Regions from separate parts of the Nonomuraea sp. MTCD27 genome, predicted to be linked through region 2. Evidence: riboswitches for the same ligand, from Rfam matches in the RefSeq annotation. Region 2 holds a riboswitch; the other holds the start of a gene.
What was found. A riboswitch is a leader RNA that binds a small molecule or an ion and turns the genes downstream of it on or off. The one in region 2 is predicted to bind cobalamin.
Positions count from the first base shown of each region.

Region 1: linked by a shared signal. The riboswitch ahead of ACBJ59_RS08930 (ribonucleoside-diphosphate reductase subunit alpha) and the one ahead of cobN (cobaltochelatase subunit CobN) in region 2 are both predicted to bind cobalamin.

Region 1 is NZ_JBGNUW010000003.1:165,003-172,598, reverse strand. Features, by position in the region: gene ACBJ59_RS08935 (ribonucleotide-diphosphate reductase subunit beta) at 1-113, opposite strand, end outside; gene ACBJ59_RS08930 (ribonucleoside-diphosphate reductase subunit alpha) at 126-2,297, opposite strand; cobalamin riboswitch at 2,416-2,613, opposite strand; gene ACBJ59_RS08925 (tripartite tricarboxylate transporter substrate-binding protein) at 2,618-3,583, opposite strand; gene ACBJ59_RS08920 (SAM-dependent methyltransferase) at 3,681-4,442, opposite strand; gene glmS (glutamine--fructose-6-phosphate transaminase (isomerizing)) at 4,503-6,323, opposite strand; gene ACBJ59_RS08910 (hypothetical protein) at 6,336-6,611, opposite strand; gene ACBJ59_RS08905 (ABC transporter permease) at 6,681-7,466, opposite strand; gene ACBJ59_RS08900 (ATP-binding cassette domain-containing protein) at 7,456-7,596, opposite strand, start outside.
Region 2 is NZ_JBGNUW010000011.1:268,453-276,048, reverse strand. Features, by position in the region: gene ACBJ59_RS31010 (cobalt-precorrin-6A reductase) at 1-167, shown strand, start outside; gene cobJ (precorrin-3B C(17)-methyltransferase) at 158-1,636, opposite strand; gene ACBJ59_RS31000 (precorrin-8X methylmutase) at 1,642-2,262, opposite strand; gene cobG (precorrin-3B synthase) at 2,259-3,659, opposite strand; cobalamin riboswitch at 3,662-3,787, shown strand; gene cobN (cobaltochelatase subunit CobN) at 3,841-7,521, shown strand; gene ACBJ59_RS30985 (cobyrinate a,c-diamide synthase) at 7,476-7,596, opposite strand, start outside.

The sequences.
Region 1 (7,596 bases), on a different contig from region 2:
AGGTCCACCTCCTCGACGGTCCACGTGTTGCGGATGGCCGCGCGGTAGCGCTCGTAGAAGTCGGGGTAGCGCATGGGCCGCAGGGTGAGGTCCATACCGGGGTCGAGCAGCACGAAAGGGTCTCCTTACTGGCAGGCTTCGCAGGTTTCGGGGTTCTCGAGGGAGCAGGCGATCGCCTCGGCGGAAGGGGCCGCGACCGTCGTCTGGGCGATCCGGGTGGCCGGGCGCGAGCGCAGGTAGTACGTCGTCTTGAGGCCCTGCTTCCAGGCGTAGGCGTACATCGACGAGAGCTTGCCGATGGTCGGGCTGGCCATGAAGAGGTTGAGCGACTGCGACTGGTCGATGTACGGCTGCCGCGCGGCGGCCAGGTCGATCAGCGCCTTCTGCGGCAGCTCCCACGCCGTGCGGTAGAGCACCTTGAGGTCGTCGGGCACGCCGGGCACGGTCTGCACCGAGCCGTCGGCGCGCTTGAGGTCGTCGCGCACCTGCTGGGTCCACAGCCCGCGCGCCTGCAGATCGGCCACCAAATACCGGTTGACCTGCAAGAACTCGCCCGACAGGGTCTCCCGCTTGAACACGTTGGACACCTGCGGCTCGATGCACTCGTAGCAGCCGGCGATGGAGGCGATCGTCGCGGTCGGGGCGATGGCGACCATGAGCGAGTTCCGCAGGCCGGTCTCCGCGATCTTCTCGCGGAGCGCGTCCCAGCGCGGCGAACCGGCCGCGCCGTAGTGGTCGGGGTGCAGCACTCCCCCGGCGGCCCGCGTGTCGGCGTACGACGGGTGCCTTCCGCGCTCGGCCGCCAGGTCGGCCGAGGTGTCGTACGCGGCCAGCGCGATCTCCTCGGCGATCCTGGTGGACAGCTCCAGCGCCCGCGGTGAGTCGAACGGCAGCCGCAGCGTGAAGAAGACGTCGGCCAGCCCCATCACGCCCAGCCCGATGGGCCGCCACCGCTTGTTGGCCGCCTCGGCCTCGGGCGTGGGGTAGAAGCCGAGGTCGATGGTGCGGTCGAGGAAGCGGACGGCGGTGCGCACGGTCCGGCGCAGCCGCTCCCAGTCCATGTCCTGCCCGGCGCCGTCCCCGGTCAGGTGGGCGGCCAGGTTGACCGAGCCGAGGTTGCAGACGGCCGTCTCGGCGTCGCTGGTGACCTCGAGGATCTCGGTGCAGAGGTTCGACAGGTGGATGACGTTCTCGGGGCGGGCGGTCTGGTTGGAGGTGCGGTTGGCGGCGTCCTTGAACGTCATCCAGCCGTTGCCGGTCTGGGCGAGGGTGCGCATCATCCGGCCGTACAGTGTCCTGGCGGGGATCTGCCGGACGTACCGCCCGGCCGCCTCGTACGCGCGGTACGCGGCCGTGAACTCCTCCCCGTACAGGTCCGTGAGGTCGGGCACCTCCTTCGGGTCGAACAGCGACCACGTCCCGTCCGCCTCGACCCGGCGCATGAACTCGTCGGGGACCCAGTTGGCCAGGTTCAGGTTGTGGGTGCGGCGGGCGTCCTCGCCGGTGTTGTCGCGCAGCTCCAGGAACTCCTCGATGTCGGCGTGCCAGGTCTCCAGGTAGACGCAGGCCGCCCCCTTGCGCCGGCCGCCCTGGTTGACCGCCGCCACCGAGGAGTCCAGCGTGCGCAGCCAGGGCACGATGCCGTTGGAGTGGCCGTTCGTACCCCTGATCAGGGAGCCGCGCGAGCGCACCCGGGTCCAGGAGATGCCGATGCCCCCGGCGTACTTGGACAGCCGGGCCACCTGCCCGTACCTGTCGTAGATGCCCTCCAGCTCGTCGCGCGGCGAGTCGAGCAGGAAGCAGGACGACAGCTGCGGCCGGCGCGAGCCGGAGTTGAACAGGGTGGGCGAGCTGGGCAGGTACGACAGCGTGGACATGAGCGCGTACAGCTCCGCCGCCTCGGCCACCGACTCCGACAACCCGCAGGCCACGCGCAGGAAGAAGTGCTGCGGCCGCTCCAGCACCCCGCGCGTCTCGGGGTGGCGCAGCAGGTAGCGGTCGTACACCGTGCGCAGCCCGAAATACTCGAACCGGTCGTCCGCCTCGGCGGAGACCAGCGCGTCCAGCTCGGCGGCGTGCGCGGCGACGAACTCCGCCAGCCCGTCCTGCACGAGCCCGGCCGCGTGGGTGGCGGCGATGGACTCCGAGAACGTCCGCACGCCGTGCGCGGCCGCCTCGTCGGCGATCTCCTCGGCCAGCAGCCGGGCGGCGACCCGCGAGTTGGCCGGGTCGGTGATCACCCGGGCGGCGGCCTCCTCGATGGCCAGGCGGCGGTCAACCTCAACGATCTGAGTCACGTGCTCTCTCTCCTCGCGAGCTCATCCCCGTGAGGGCACGCGAGAGCACGGCGAACCGGATCACCGGCCGCGTCGCGCTCCGGCCCGCCCTCGAGGCCCTGAACACTTCGTGCCGGACACGGCCCGGCACGACGCTGGCAGGTCTTCGGGCTCGCGGGCGCGCTCCATGGCTCCTACTGGCCGTCGCTTCCCGGATCTCTCCAGTGCACAATGACGGCGGTCGTTCCCGCTCACCGCTGCGGGGCAGCCCCGGAATCTCACCGGGTTCCCTTTTGCTCCGCCTCCGGAGAGGCGAACCAGCGACGACCAGGATCCTACATCTAGTGGCCGTTCCCGCAACTACCCCAGCATGTTGTGGCTTTGGTGGTGTCGAGCAGTCCGAGGTCCCGCAGGACCGCGCGGGTGCGGGCGATCTCGGTGCCGACCCAGCGGGCGAAGTCGTCGCCGACGAGGGGGATCGACAACCAGCCGGCGGCCCGGCACGCCGCCTCCCAGCCGGTCGAGCCGATCACCACCTCGCACATGCGCAGGGCCGCCTCGCGGCTCTCGTCGGCCATGTCCTCGGGCCCGAAGGCGGCCACCCAGTCCGCGAAGTCCACCCGCACGCCGCACTCCAGCAGCGTCGGCACGTCGAGCTCGGGCACGCGGGTGGCCGAGGACACCGCCAGCGCCCTGACCCGGCCGCGGCCGATGCCGGCGCGCCAGCCGGTCAGCGGTCCCGCGGCGGCGGCTCCCTTACCGGCCAGCAGCGCGGTGGCCGCCTCGCCGCGGCTGGGGTAGCCGGTGTACTCGACCTGCCTGGTGTCCGCGCCGAGGGCCTTGGCGATCAGGCCGAACAGCAGGTGGTCGGGCTCGCCCTGCGGCCCGCCCACCAGCGGTGTCCGGCCGGGCGAGGCGACCAGCCGGGCGCCGAGGTCGTCGAAGTCCTTGACCGGCGAGGCGTCGGGCACGACCACGACCTCGACCTCGCCGCTGAGCCTGGCCAGCGGGGTGCCGGTGTCGAGCAGGCTCTGGCCGTTGTTCAGCTCGGCCGCGGCCAGCGCGGGCAGGCCGGTCACCGTGATGGGCGTGCCGGCGCCGGACTGGAACCCGGCGGTACGGGCCGCCCCGGCGAACGCCCGCCCCACGGGGGCCCAGCGCGGCCCGCTCGGATTGATGGAGAATCCGGTACGCGGCACGTCCCCGCCGGTGCGCTCCGTACCGCAACCGGCGGCGCAGGCCGTGACTCCCAGCCCCCAGGCCAGGAACCGCCGCCGGCGCATCTGCTTCTCCCCCGAATCCCCCATTACCCTAGGTTAATAACCCATTACGCACCGCTACACACCCGGGTCGCGACAAACAACACAAATCGCTTTTCTTCGCGCTTTTTCGTGATTTTTAAACTTATTGGGTTTTCTTGCCGACCCCGGCCATGAGCGACGACGGCAACGACCAGTCGCCCACCAGCTTGGGCCGGTCCGGACGCCAGTCGGTGGCCTGCACGAGCCCCGGCGGCTCCAGCGGGAACCCGCCGAAGAACGCGCGGATCCGGGCCGGGGTCCGGTCGGTCCCGCCCCGGGCGGAGGAGCCGCCGCGCTCCTCGTCCTCCAGGTGCGCCATGGTCGTGGCGTGCGAGATCACCAGATAGCCGCCCGGCGCCATCCGCTCGCGGAGCACGCCCACCGCCTGCTGGGGGTGCGCGGAGTCCGGCAGGAAGTGCAGGATCGACACCAGCAGCACGGCGATCGGCTGGTCGAGGTCCAGGAACTCACCGGCCCCGGCCAGCACTTCCGCCGGATCCAGCAGGTCGGCCTGGACGAAACGGGCCCTGCCCGGTGCGTGCCGGAGCAGGGCCGTGGCGTGGGCGGCGACGACGGGGTCGTGGTCGACGTAGACGACCCGGGCCTCCGGGGCCACCTCGTGCGCGCTGCCCTGGGTGGGCAGCCCGCTGCCGAGGTCGAGGAACTGGCGGATCCCGGCCCGCGCCACGTAGCGCACGGCGCGCTGGAGGAAGGCCCGGTTCGCGCGGGCCAGCGCGACCGCCTCCGGGATCAGCTCGGCGAGCTGGTCAAGGGCCAGACGGTCGACCGCGAAGTTGTCCTTCCCACCGAGCATGTAGTCGTACATGCGTGCGGGATTGGGCCTCTGTTGGTCGAACTTCCGCACAGTATCGAATTTATGTCGTCGCAAGCCAGATAACGATAGTTTGCGCTGAATTGGACTCAGTTACTCAACCGTTACGCTCTTGGCGAGGTTGCGCGGCTTGTCCACGTCGCGGCCCAGCGCGACCGCCGCGTAGTACGCCAGGAGCTGGAGGGGAATCGTGAGCAGGATGGGGTCGAGCTCGATCTCGTTCTTGGGGATCACGATCGCGTCGTCGGCCAGCTTGGCGTCCGGCTTCCGGTGGCCCACCATGAGCACCTGGCCGCCGCGGGCGCGGATCTCGCCCAGCGTGGTGAGGTTCTTGTCGAGCAGCTCGTCGTCGGGGACGATCGCCACCGTCGGCATGTCGGGGCCGATCAGCGCGAGCGGGCCGTGCTTGAGCTCGCTGGCCGGGTAGGCCTCGGCGTGGACGTACGAGATCTCCTTAAGCTTCTGCGCGCCCTCGCGGGCCACCGGGTAGCCGCGCACCCGGCCGACGAACATCATGCTCGCGTGCTTGGCGTACTTGTCGGCCAGCTCGGCGATCCTGTCGCCCTGCGCGAGGATCTGCTCGATCTGACCGGGCAGGCGGCGCAGGCCCTCCACGATGCGCCGCCCGTCGGCCGGCGACAGGTCGCGCACCCGGCCCAGGTGCAGCGCCAGCAGCGCGAACGCCACCGAGGTGGAGGTGAACGCCTTGGTCGAGGCGACCGAGACCTCGGGGCCGGCGTGCAGGTAGATGCCGCCGTCGACCTCGCGGGCGATGGCGCTGCCCACGGCGTTGACGATGCCGATGACCCGGCCGCCCTTGCGCTTGAGCTCCTGCACGGCGGCGAGGGTGTCGTAGGTCTCCCCCGACTGGCTGATCGCGACGTAGAGCGTGTCGGGGTCGACGACCGGGTTGCGGTAGCGGAACTCGCTGGCCGGCTCGGCGTCGGATGGGATGCGCGCCAGCTCCTCGATGAGCTGCGCCCCGATCTGGCCCGAGTAGTACGCCGACCCGCAGCCGATGATCTTCACCCGCCGGAAGCCCCGCGTCTCTCGGGCGTCCATGTTGAGCCCGCCGAGGTGGGCCACGTGGAAGCGCTCGTCCAGGCGGCCGCTCATGGTGCGGGTCATCGTCTCGGGCTGCTCGGAGATCTCCTTGAGCAGGTAGTGCTCGTAGCCGCCGGTGTCGTAGTGGCCGGCGTCCCAGTCGACGGTCAGCGGCTCCTTGGCCGTCTCGCGGGCGTCGCTGGCGAAGGTGTGGAAGCCGTCGGCCTTGAGCACGGCCAGCTCGCCGTCCTCCAGGTGCACGACCTGGCGCGTGTAGCGGACCAGGGCAGAGACGTCGGAGGCGGCGAACATCTCCTTCTCGCCGATGCCCAGCACGATCGGGCTGCCGTTGCGCGCCACGACCACCTCGCCGGGCCGCTCGGCGTCGATCACGGCGATGCCGTACGTGCCCACGACGCTCTTGAGCGTCTTCCTGACGGCCTCCTCCAGCGAGTCGTTCTCGTCGGCCGCGTGGGCGATCAGGTGCGCGAGCACCTCGGTGTCGGTCTCGGAGGCGAACACCACGCCGTCGGCCTCGAGCTTGGCACGCAGCTCGCCGGCGTTCTCGATGATGCCGTTGTGCACGACCGCGATGCGCTCGTCGGCGGACAGGTGGGGGTGGGCGTTGACGTCGCTCGGCACGCCGTGCGTGGCCCACCTGGTGTGCCCGATGCCGAGGTTGCCCTTGAACCGCACGGGCACGACCTTGGCCAGGTCGGCCACCCGCCCCTTGACCTTGCGTACCTTCAGCCCCTTGTTGGACACCACGACCCCGGCCGAGTCGTAGCCCCGGTATTCAAGCCGCTGCAGGCCCTCCAGCAAGATGGGCGCCGCGTCCTTGGGGCCGACGTAGGCCACGATTCCGCACATCGAGGTCTCCTCTTATCCGTAGACAATCCTGCGTAGCTGCCGCAGGGACAGCTCCGGCGCCGCCACCCGGCGGCCCCGTAATTCGCCGGCGATCCGGGGGAAGATCTCGTCGTTGGTGTATCCGCGCGTCTTCAGCTCGCCGTGACGGCGCCGGACGAACTCCTCGACGGGCTCGGAGAAGTACGACAGCACGTCGGCGACCACGCGGGCGGCCTCGCCGGGGTCGAGCGGGCTCGTCCTCGTGAGGTGGGTGATGAGATCTTCGTACGGATGCCGTGCCGTGGACACAGACGAGGACACTACGACTCTGGAACGAGACACGCCAACATCCTGCCCGATATCGGGCAGGAATTAACTCTATAGCGCGCTCGAACGGCCCCAACCCCTGGCGAACCGCCGGCAGGCGAAGGCTCCGGCGGCCGTTCCGAGCCCGGCGAGCACCGCCGCGGGCCCGGCCGTACCGGCGATGTCACCCCGCACGGCGGCTTGCAACATGGTCGTGGCCCAGTAGCCGGGCGAGATCGGCGCGACGGCCTGCGCCCAGGACGGCATCAGCGCGAACGGCACCAGCGCCCCGCCCAGCGCGCTGACCGACAGGGCCGCGATGTTGCACAGGGTGCTGAGCTCGCCCTGGCTGCGTACGACGCCGGCGACCGCCGTGCCCGCGCAGAGCAGGACGAAGCACCAGACCACCACGGCCAGGGCGAGCGGCCACAGCGGCCCGGCCGGGCGCATGCCGACCGCGAGCACGCCGTAGACCAGCAGCGCGGCCTGCTGGACGACGAGCACGGCGAAGACGGGCAGGGCCTTGCCGATCAGGATCTCCGGGACCGCGGCCCTGGTCGACCGCAGGCGCTCCCAGGTGTGCCAGGAGCGTTCGGTGAGGGAGGCGTTGGCGACGTCGGCCATGGACAGCACCGAGAACATCACCAGCAGGCCCGTGACCGCCTGGGTGGCCTCGCCGAGCATGCCCTTGAAGATCAGCATGAGCACCATCGGCATGACCAGGTAGCTGACGAAGTGGGCGGGGTCCCGCCTGCGCAGCAGCGCGTTGTGCCCGGCCAGCACGGCCACGCGCCGCAGCGACGCCCGCACGGCGACGCCGCGCGCGCCCTCGCTCTCCCGGCTCGGCTCACGACGCATGGGACAGCTCCCGGTAGAGGTCGTCGAGGGACGGCTGGCGGATGTCGATGCCGCGTACCGGGCGGTCGAGGTCGCGCAGAAGGCGGGCCAGGGTGGCGGTCGGGTCGGTGGTGGCCACGGTGATCTCCTC
Region 2 (7,596 bases):
TGGACGTGCTGGTCACCAAGGACAGCGGCGGCCCGATGACCACGGCCAAGCTCGTCGCGGCCCGTGAGGCCGGACTGCCGGTGATCATGGTGGACCGGCCGCCGCTGCCCGCCGGCGCCCGGCTGGTGGACACGGTGGCGGCGGCGGTGTCCTGGGTTCAGGGATAGCGGCGAGGCGTGTAGACGGCGCCGCTGCCGGTGACGCGGGTCGTGGAGGAGCCGACGATCAGCAGGCAGCGCATGTCGACCGCGGCCGGGTCCAGGTCGCCGAGGGTGGTGACGGTGACGCTCTCCTGCGGGCCGCCGACGTCGCGTCCGATGACCACGGGGGTGTCCGGGGCGCGGTGTTCGAGGAGCAGGTCACGGGCGGCGGCGACCTGCCACGTACGGCTGCGCGAAGCCGGGTTGTAGATCGCCAGCACCAGGTCGGCCCGGGCGGCGGCGGCCAGCCGATCGGCCACCACCTCCCACGGCTTGAGCAGGTCGGACAGCGACAGCACGCAGTAGTCGTGGCCGAGCGGCGCGCCCACCCGGCTCGCCACCGCCTGCGCTGCCGTCAGCCCGGGCACGACCCGGACCGGCACCTCGGGGAAACCGCCGGCCGCCTCCAGCACGGCGCTGGCCATGGCGAACACGCCCGGGTCGCCCGACGACACGACCGCCACGCGGGCGCCGTCGCGGGCCAGCTCCAGGGCATGCCGGGCGCGCTCGGCCTCGACCCGGTTGTCGGTGCGGTGCCGGCGCTGGCGCGGGTTCGGTGGCACGCGGTCCACGTACGGGCCGTAGCCGACGATGTCCGTGGCCGCCGCCAGAGCCTCCTGAGCCTCCGGCGTGAGCCACGGCCGCCCCGCCGGGCCCAGGCCGACCACGGCCACCTCGCCCCGCCCCGCTGCCGACGGCGGCTCGGGGACGAAGGTCCGCTCGGCCGGGCTGGCGAGCAGGGCCAGCGAGAAGTACGGGACCCCGTCCGGGTCGACGTCCTTGAGCGGCGCCACCCGCTCGGCGCCCATCGTGGCGCGCTCCACGTACCAGGCGTCGTCGAGCCGCCCGGCCTCGGCCAGCGCGTCGCGGACCTTCTCGAACGTCCGGCCCAGCTTGAGCACGGCGGCGGAGTCGGTGCCGCGCAGCCGCTCGGCCAGCACGTCGGCGGGCAGCGTGCCGGGCAGCACGGTGAGCACCTCGTCCCGCTCCACCAGCGGCCGCCCGAGCACGGCGGACGCGGCGCTGACCGAGGTGACGCCGGGCACCACCTCGGTCGGGTAACGGTGGGCGAGCCGCTTGTGCATGTGCATGTAGGAGCCGTAGAACAGCGGATCCCCTTCGGCCAGCACGACCACCGTCCGGCCCGCGTCCAGGTGGGCGGCCAGCCGCTCGGCGCAGTCGGCGTAGAAGCCGTCGAGCGCGCCCTGGTAGCCGCCCGGGTGGTCGGTGGTCTCCGTGGTCAGCGGGTACAGCAGGAGCTCCTCGACCTGCCCCTCCCGCATGTACGGCAGCGCGATCGAGCGGGCGATGCTGCGGCCGTGCCGGGCGGCGTGGTACGCGATCACGTCGGCCTCGCCGATGAGCCGGGCCGTCCTGACCGTGACCAGTTCGGGGTCACCGGGCCCGAGGCCGACTCCGTACAGGCGTCCCGTCATCACATTCACTCCGTCTCGCCGGCGATGGCGTTGACCGCCGCCGCAGTCATCGCACTGCCGCCGCGACGGCCGTGCACCACCAGGTACTCCAGGTCGCTGTCCGCCAGCGCGCGCTTGGATTCGGCCGCGCCGATGAAGCCGACGGGGATGCCGAGGACCGCCGCCGGTCGGCCCGCGCCCTCGGCGACCAGCTCCAGCAGCCGGAACAGGGCGGTCGGCGCGTTGCCGATCGCCACCACCGCGCCGTCCAGCCGGTCGCGCCACAACTCCAGGGCGGCGGCGCTGCGGGTGGTGCCCAGCCTTCCGGCCAGCTCCGGGACCCGGGGATCGCCCAGCGTGCACACCACCTCGTTGGCGGCGGGCAGCCTGCTGATGGTCACCCCGGAGGCCACCATCCGCGCGTCGCACAACACCGGGGCGCCCCCGCGCAGGGCTCGCCGCGCCCGCGTCACCACCTCGCTCGACCAGTCCAGGTCCGCCACCAGGTCGGTCATGCCGCAGGCGTGGATCATCCGCACCGCCACCTGCGCCACCTCGGGCGGCAGGCCGGTGAGATCGGTCTCGGCGCGGATGGTCGCGAACGAGCGCCGGTAGATCTCGGCGCCGTCGCGGATGTAGTCGGTCACTGGCGGTGTTCCTCGTATCCGTCGGTGGTGGCGATCAGCTGGACGACCCGGCCGCTCGGCAGGCCGCAGCGCCGCTCACATCCGGCCCAGTGCACGGGTGTCTCGGGCGCCTCGTCCAGGCCGGCCACCCAGCGGCGGGCGTCGGCCTGGACGTCCGCCCGGGACTTCGCGCAGCCGGGGCGGCCGGTGCAGGCGGTGACGCCGGCCCAGGGGGAGCCGGGGTCGGTGGCGAGGCCGGCGATGTCGAGCGCGTCCGTGATGCGGTCGGCCTCGGCGGGGGAGAGGTCCAGCAGCACGGCGGTCCGCCAGGGGGTCAGGCGGATGACGCCGCCGCCGGCCAGCGCCCGCGCCTGCCCGGGCGACAACCGGCCCAGCGGTACGACCACCTCGACCGCCACCCGCCCGTCCCGCTGCGCCACCCGCCCGGCCCGCTGCGCCACCCGCCCGGCCCGCGCCCGGCCCGGCCCGTCCCGCTCCCCGCCCGCGCCGCCTCTTGCGCTTGCTGGTGCCGCGTCGATGGCGGCCGGGTTGCTGGTAGCCGGGTTGATGGAGGCTGGGTCGCCTGTCGCGGGGCCGGTCAAGCGGGCGGTGATCCGGGCGGGGCCGTCCGGGAGCTCGTGGAGGCGCCACGCTCCGGCGCCGTCCTCGCGGGACCGCTCGTCGAGGAACGCCTCGGCGGCGGCGATCATGAGCGGGACGGCGGAGTCCGGGCCGGTGGTCAGCCCGGTGTCCGAGCCCGCCAGCAGCAGCCGCCCGTTCCGAGGGGCCATCGGCGGTGGCTCGTCCCGAGGGGCAGTCGGCGCCCGTGGCCCCGTGCCAGGACTCGCCGCGCCCTCGCCGGGAAGGGGTGCGAAGGTGACGTCCGCGCCGAGACCGGTCACGTCGCCCGTGCCGTCGTCCAGGGCGAACAGGAAGCGCCCGGGCAGTTCCGCCAGGCGCGGGTGCGCGCACAGGGCCTCGTCCAGTGCCCGTACCAGCGGCTGCGGGTCCAGGTGGCCCCCGGGGCCCCGCCCGCCGAGCGGGGAGGCGACGATGTTGCGGACCCGCTCGTGGGCCGGGGACGGCAGCAGGCCCGCCGCCGCGATCCGGGAGGCGAAGGCGGTGGGCGAGCGCAGGCCGCGGACCTGCACGTTCGCTCTCGACGTCAGCTCGATCACGCCCGAGCCGAGGTCGGCCGCGCAGGACGCCAGCTCGCGCAGCTGCGCGGGCGACACCGCGCCGCCGGGGAGGCGGACGCGGGCCAGCGGGCCGTCGGCGGCCTCGTGCACCTGTAGCGCTCCCGGACAGGCGTCAGGGCGGACACGTCCGGAAAAGTCAGCTATGGACACGATCAGGATGGTAACGCCACTTATGGGGCGGGTCGGTTCTGCCGTAGGCTCCTGCGTAGGCGATGGCATGGGAGGAAGCCGGTGCGAAACCGGCGCGGTCCCGCCACTGTGACCGGGGAGCGAACCCCACCGCAGGCCACTGCCCGGCGACGGGTGGGAAGGCCGGGGTGAGCGCTGATCCGGGAGCCAGGAGACTCCAGCCGTCGCGACACCCGCTACCGGGGCGAGGACCCCGAGGGAGGATCGTGCCGTGCCCGGCGACAGCCGTACCGTCCTGCTGCTCTCCACCTCCGACACCGACCTGCTGAGCGCCCGGGCCAGCGGAGCGGCCTACCGGTCAGGCAATCCCGCCCGCCTGACGGCCGACGACCTGCCCGCCCTGCTGGAGGGCGCCGACCTGGTCGTGGTACGCCTGCTCGGTGGCCGCCGCGCCTGGGCGGAGGGCCTCGACGCGCTGCTGGCCGGGCCGCGCCCGGTGGTGGTGCTCGGCGGGGAGCAGGCGCCGGACGCCGAGCTGATGGAGCTGTCCGCCAAATACGGTGGGGTCAGCGGCGGCGTCTGCGCCGAGGCGCACGCCTACCTGGCGCACGGCGGGCCGGCCAACCTGGCGGAGCTGCACACGTTCCTGTCCGACACCGTCCTGCTGACCGGCCACGGCTTCGCCCCGCCCGCGCCCGCCCCCGCCTGGGGCCGGCTGGAGCGCGCCGCGCACCGCCAGGACGGGCCCGTGATCGGCGTGCTCTACTACCGGGCGCACCACATGGCGGGCAACACGGCGTTCGTCGAGACGTTGTGCCGGGCCGTCGAGGACGCGGGCGGGCAGGCGCTGCCCGTCTACTGCTCGTCGCTGCGTACGGCCGAGCCCGAGCTGCTCGACACCCTGCGCGCGGCCGACGCGCTGGTGGTGACGGTGCTGGCGGCGGGCGGCTCGCGACCGGCGACCGCGAGCGCGGGCGGTGACGACGAGGCGTGGGACGTCGGCGCGCTGGCGGCCCTGGACGTGCCGATCCTGCAGGGCCTCTGCCTGACCACCTCGCGGCAGGCATGGGAGGAGAACGACGACGGGCTCTCGCCGCTGGACGCGGCCTCGCAGGTGGCGATCCCGGAGTTCGACGGGCGGATCATCACGGTGCCGTTCTCGTTCAAGGAGATCGACGAGGACGGGCTGACCGTCTACGTGGCCGACCCCGAGCGGGCCGCCCGGGTGGCGGGCATCGCCGTACGGCACGGGCTGCTGCGGCACACGCCCCCCGACCGGCGCCGGCTGGTGGTGATGTTGTCGGCGTACCCGACCAAGCACTCCCGCGTCGGCAACGCCGTCGGGCTGGACACGCCCGCCAGCACCGTCCGGTTGCTGGCCCGGCTCGCCGAGGCCGGCTACGACCTGGGCGGCGGCTTCCCCGGCGTGGCCGAGCAGGACGGCGACGCGCTCATCCACGCCCTGATCGCCGCCGGGGGACAGGACCAGGACTGGCTGACCGAGGAGCACCTGGCCGGCAACCCGGTACGCATCTCCGCCGCCTCGTACGAGCGCTGGTACCGCACGCTCCCCGCCGACCTGCGCGCCGGGATCGAGCGGCACTGGGGCCCGCCGCCGGGGGAGCTGTTCGTGCATGAGGGCGACAGCGGGACCGACATCGTCCTGGCCGCGCTGCGGGCCGGGAACCTGGTGGTCATGGTGCAGCCGCCACGCGGCTTCGGCGAGAACCCGATCGCCATCTACCACGACCCCGACCTGCCGCCCAGCCACCACTACCTGGCCGCGTACCGGTGGTTGTCGGACGAGTTCGGCGCGCACGCGATGGTGCACGTCGGCAAGCACGGCAACCTGGAGTGGCTGCCCGGCAAGTCGGCCGGGATGTCCGCCGCGTGCGGCACCGACGCGGCCATCGGCGACCTGCCGCTGATCTACCCCTTCCTCGTCAACGACCCGGGGGAGGGGACGCAGGCCAAGCGGCGCGCGCACGCCGTGCTGGTGGACCACCTGGTGCCGCCGATGGCCCGCGCCGACACCTACGGGGACATCGCCCGGCTGGAGCAGCTCCTCGACGAGCACGCCACGATCGCCGCCATGGACCCGGCCAAGCTGCCCGCGATCAGGGCGCAGATCTGGACGCTGATCCAGGCCGCCCGGCTCGACCACGATCTGGGGCTGGCGGACCGGCCGCACGACAGCGAGTTCGACGACTTCATCCTGCACGTGGACGGCTGGCTGTGCGAGGTGAAGGACGCGCAGATCCGCGACGGCCTGCACGTGCTCGGCCAGGCGCCGGAGGGGCAGGTGCGGGTGGACCTGGTGCTGGCGATGTTGCGGGCCCGGCAGATGTGGTCCGGCCGGGAGACGCTGCCGGGCCTGCGCGAGGCGCTCGGCCTGGCCGAGGACGGCACGGCCGGGCTGGGAGCCGTGGACCGGGCGGAAGCCACGGCCCGCGCCCTGGTGGAGGGGATGGAGCGGCGCGGCTGGGCACCGGACGCGGCCGGCGAGGTCGCCCGCGCCGTCATCCCGGCCGGCGAGGCCGCCCGGGGAGTCCTCGCGGCCGATGGGGTCGCCGACGGCCCCCTTCCGGCCGACGAGGAGCGGGTGGAGCTGGTCGCGCGCGTGCTGACCTTCGCCGCCACCGAGATGGTGCCGCGCCTGGCCCGCACCACCGACGAGCTGGACCACGTCCTGCACGCCCTCGACGGCGGCTACGTCCCGGCCGGGCCCAGCGGCTCGCCCCTGCGCGGCCTGGTGAACGTGCTGCCGACCGGCCGCAACTTCTACTCGGTCGATCCGCGGGCGGTGCCCAGCCGGCTGGCCTGGGAGACCGGCCAGGCGATGGCCGACTCCCTGCTGGAGCGCTACCGGGCCGACACCGGCGGGTGGCCGCGCTCGGTGGGGCTGTCCGTCTGGGGCACCAGCGCCATGCGTACGGCGGGCGACGACGTGGCCGAGGTGCTGGCCCTGCTCGGCATCCGCCCCGAGTGGGACGAGGCGTCGCGCCGGGTCACCGGCCTGGAGCCGATCCCCCTCGCCGAGCTCGGCCGGCCCCGGATCGACGTGACGGTACGCATCAGCGGCTTCTTCCGCGACGCCTTCCCCCACGTGGTGAGCATGCTCGACGACGCCGTACGGCTGGCCGCGGGCCTGGACGAGCCGGACGAGGACAACTACGTGCGTGCCCACGTCACCCGGACCGGCGGCGACGAGCGCCGGGCGACGATGCGGATCTTCGGCTCGGCCCCCGGCGCGTACGGTGCCGGGCTGCTGCCGCTCATCGACAGCCGCAACTGGCGCGACGACGCCGACCTGGCCGAGGTGTACGCGGTGTGGGGCGGCTTCGCCTACGGCCGCGACCTCGACGGCGTCGCCGCCCGCCCGCAGATGGAGGACGCCTACCGCCGGATCGCCGTGGCCGCCAAGAACGTCGACACCCGCGAGCACGACATCGCCGACTCCGACGACTACTTCCAGTACCACGGCGGCATGGTCGCCACCGTCCGCGCGCTCACGGGGAAGGCGCCGGCCGCGTACGTGGGCGACAGCACCCGGCCCGACGCCGTACGCACCCGCACGCTCTCGGAGGAGACCGCCCGGATCTTCCGCGCCAGGGTCGTCAACCCGCGCTGGCTGGCCGCCATGCGCCGGCACGGCTACAAGGGCGCGTTCGAGCTGGCCGCGACCGTCGACTACCTGTTCGGCTACGACGCCACCACCGGCGTGATGGCGGACTGGATGTACGACAGGCTCACCGAGGCGTACGTGCTCGACCCCGAGAACCAGGAGTTCATGGCCCGCTCGAACCCGTGGGCGCTGCACGGCATCGCCGAACGCCTCCTCGAGGCCGCCGAGCGCGGCATGTGGCAGCACCCGGACCCGGAGATCCTGCGCGGCCTGCAGGAGGTCTACCTCAAGACCGAAGGCGACCTGGAGGACGACACCAGCCGCTGAGCCAGGCCGGGCGCCCCGGCCCAGTGCAGGTGCAGGTAGGACGCGGTCACGCGGGCGTCGCCGTACCCGTCGGCG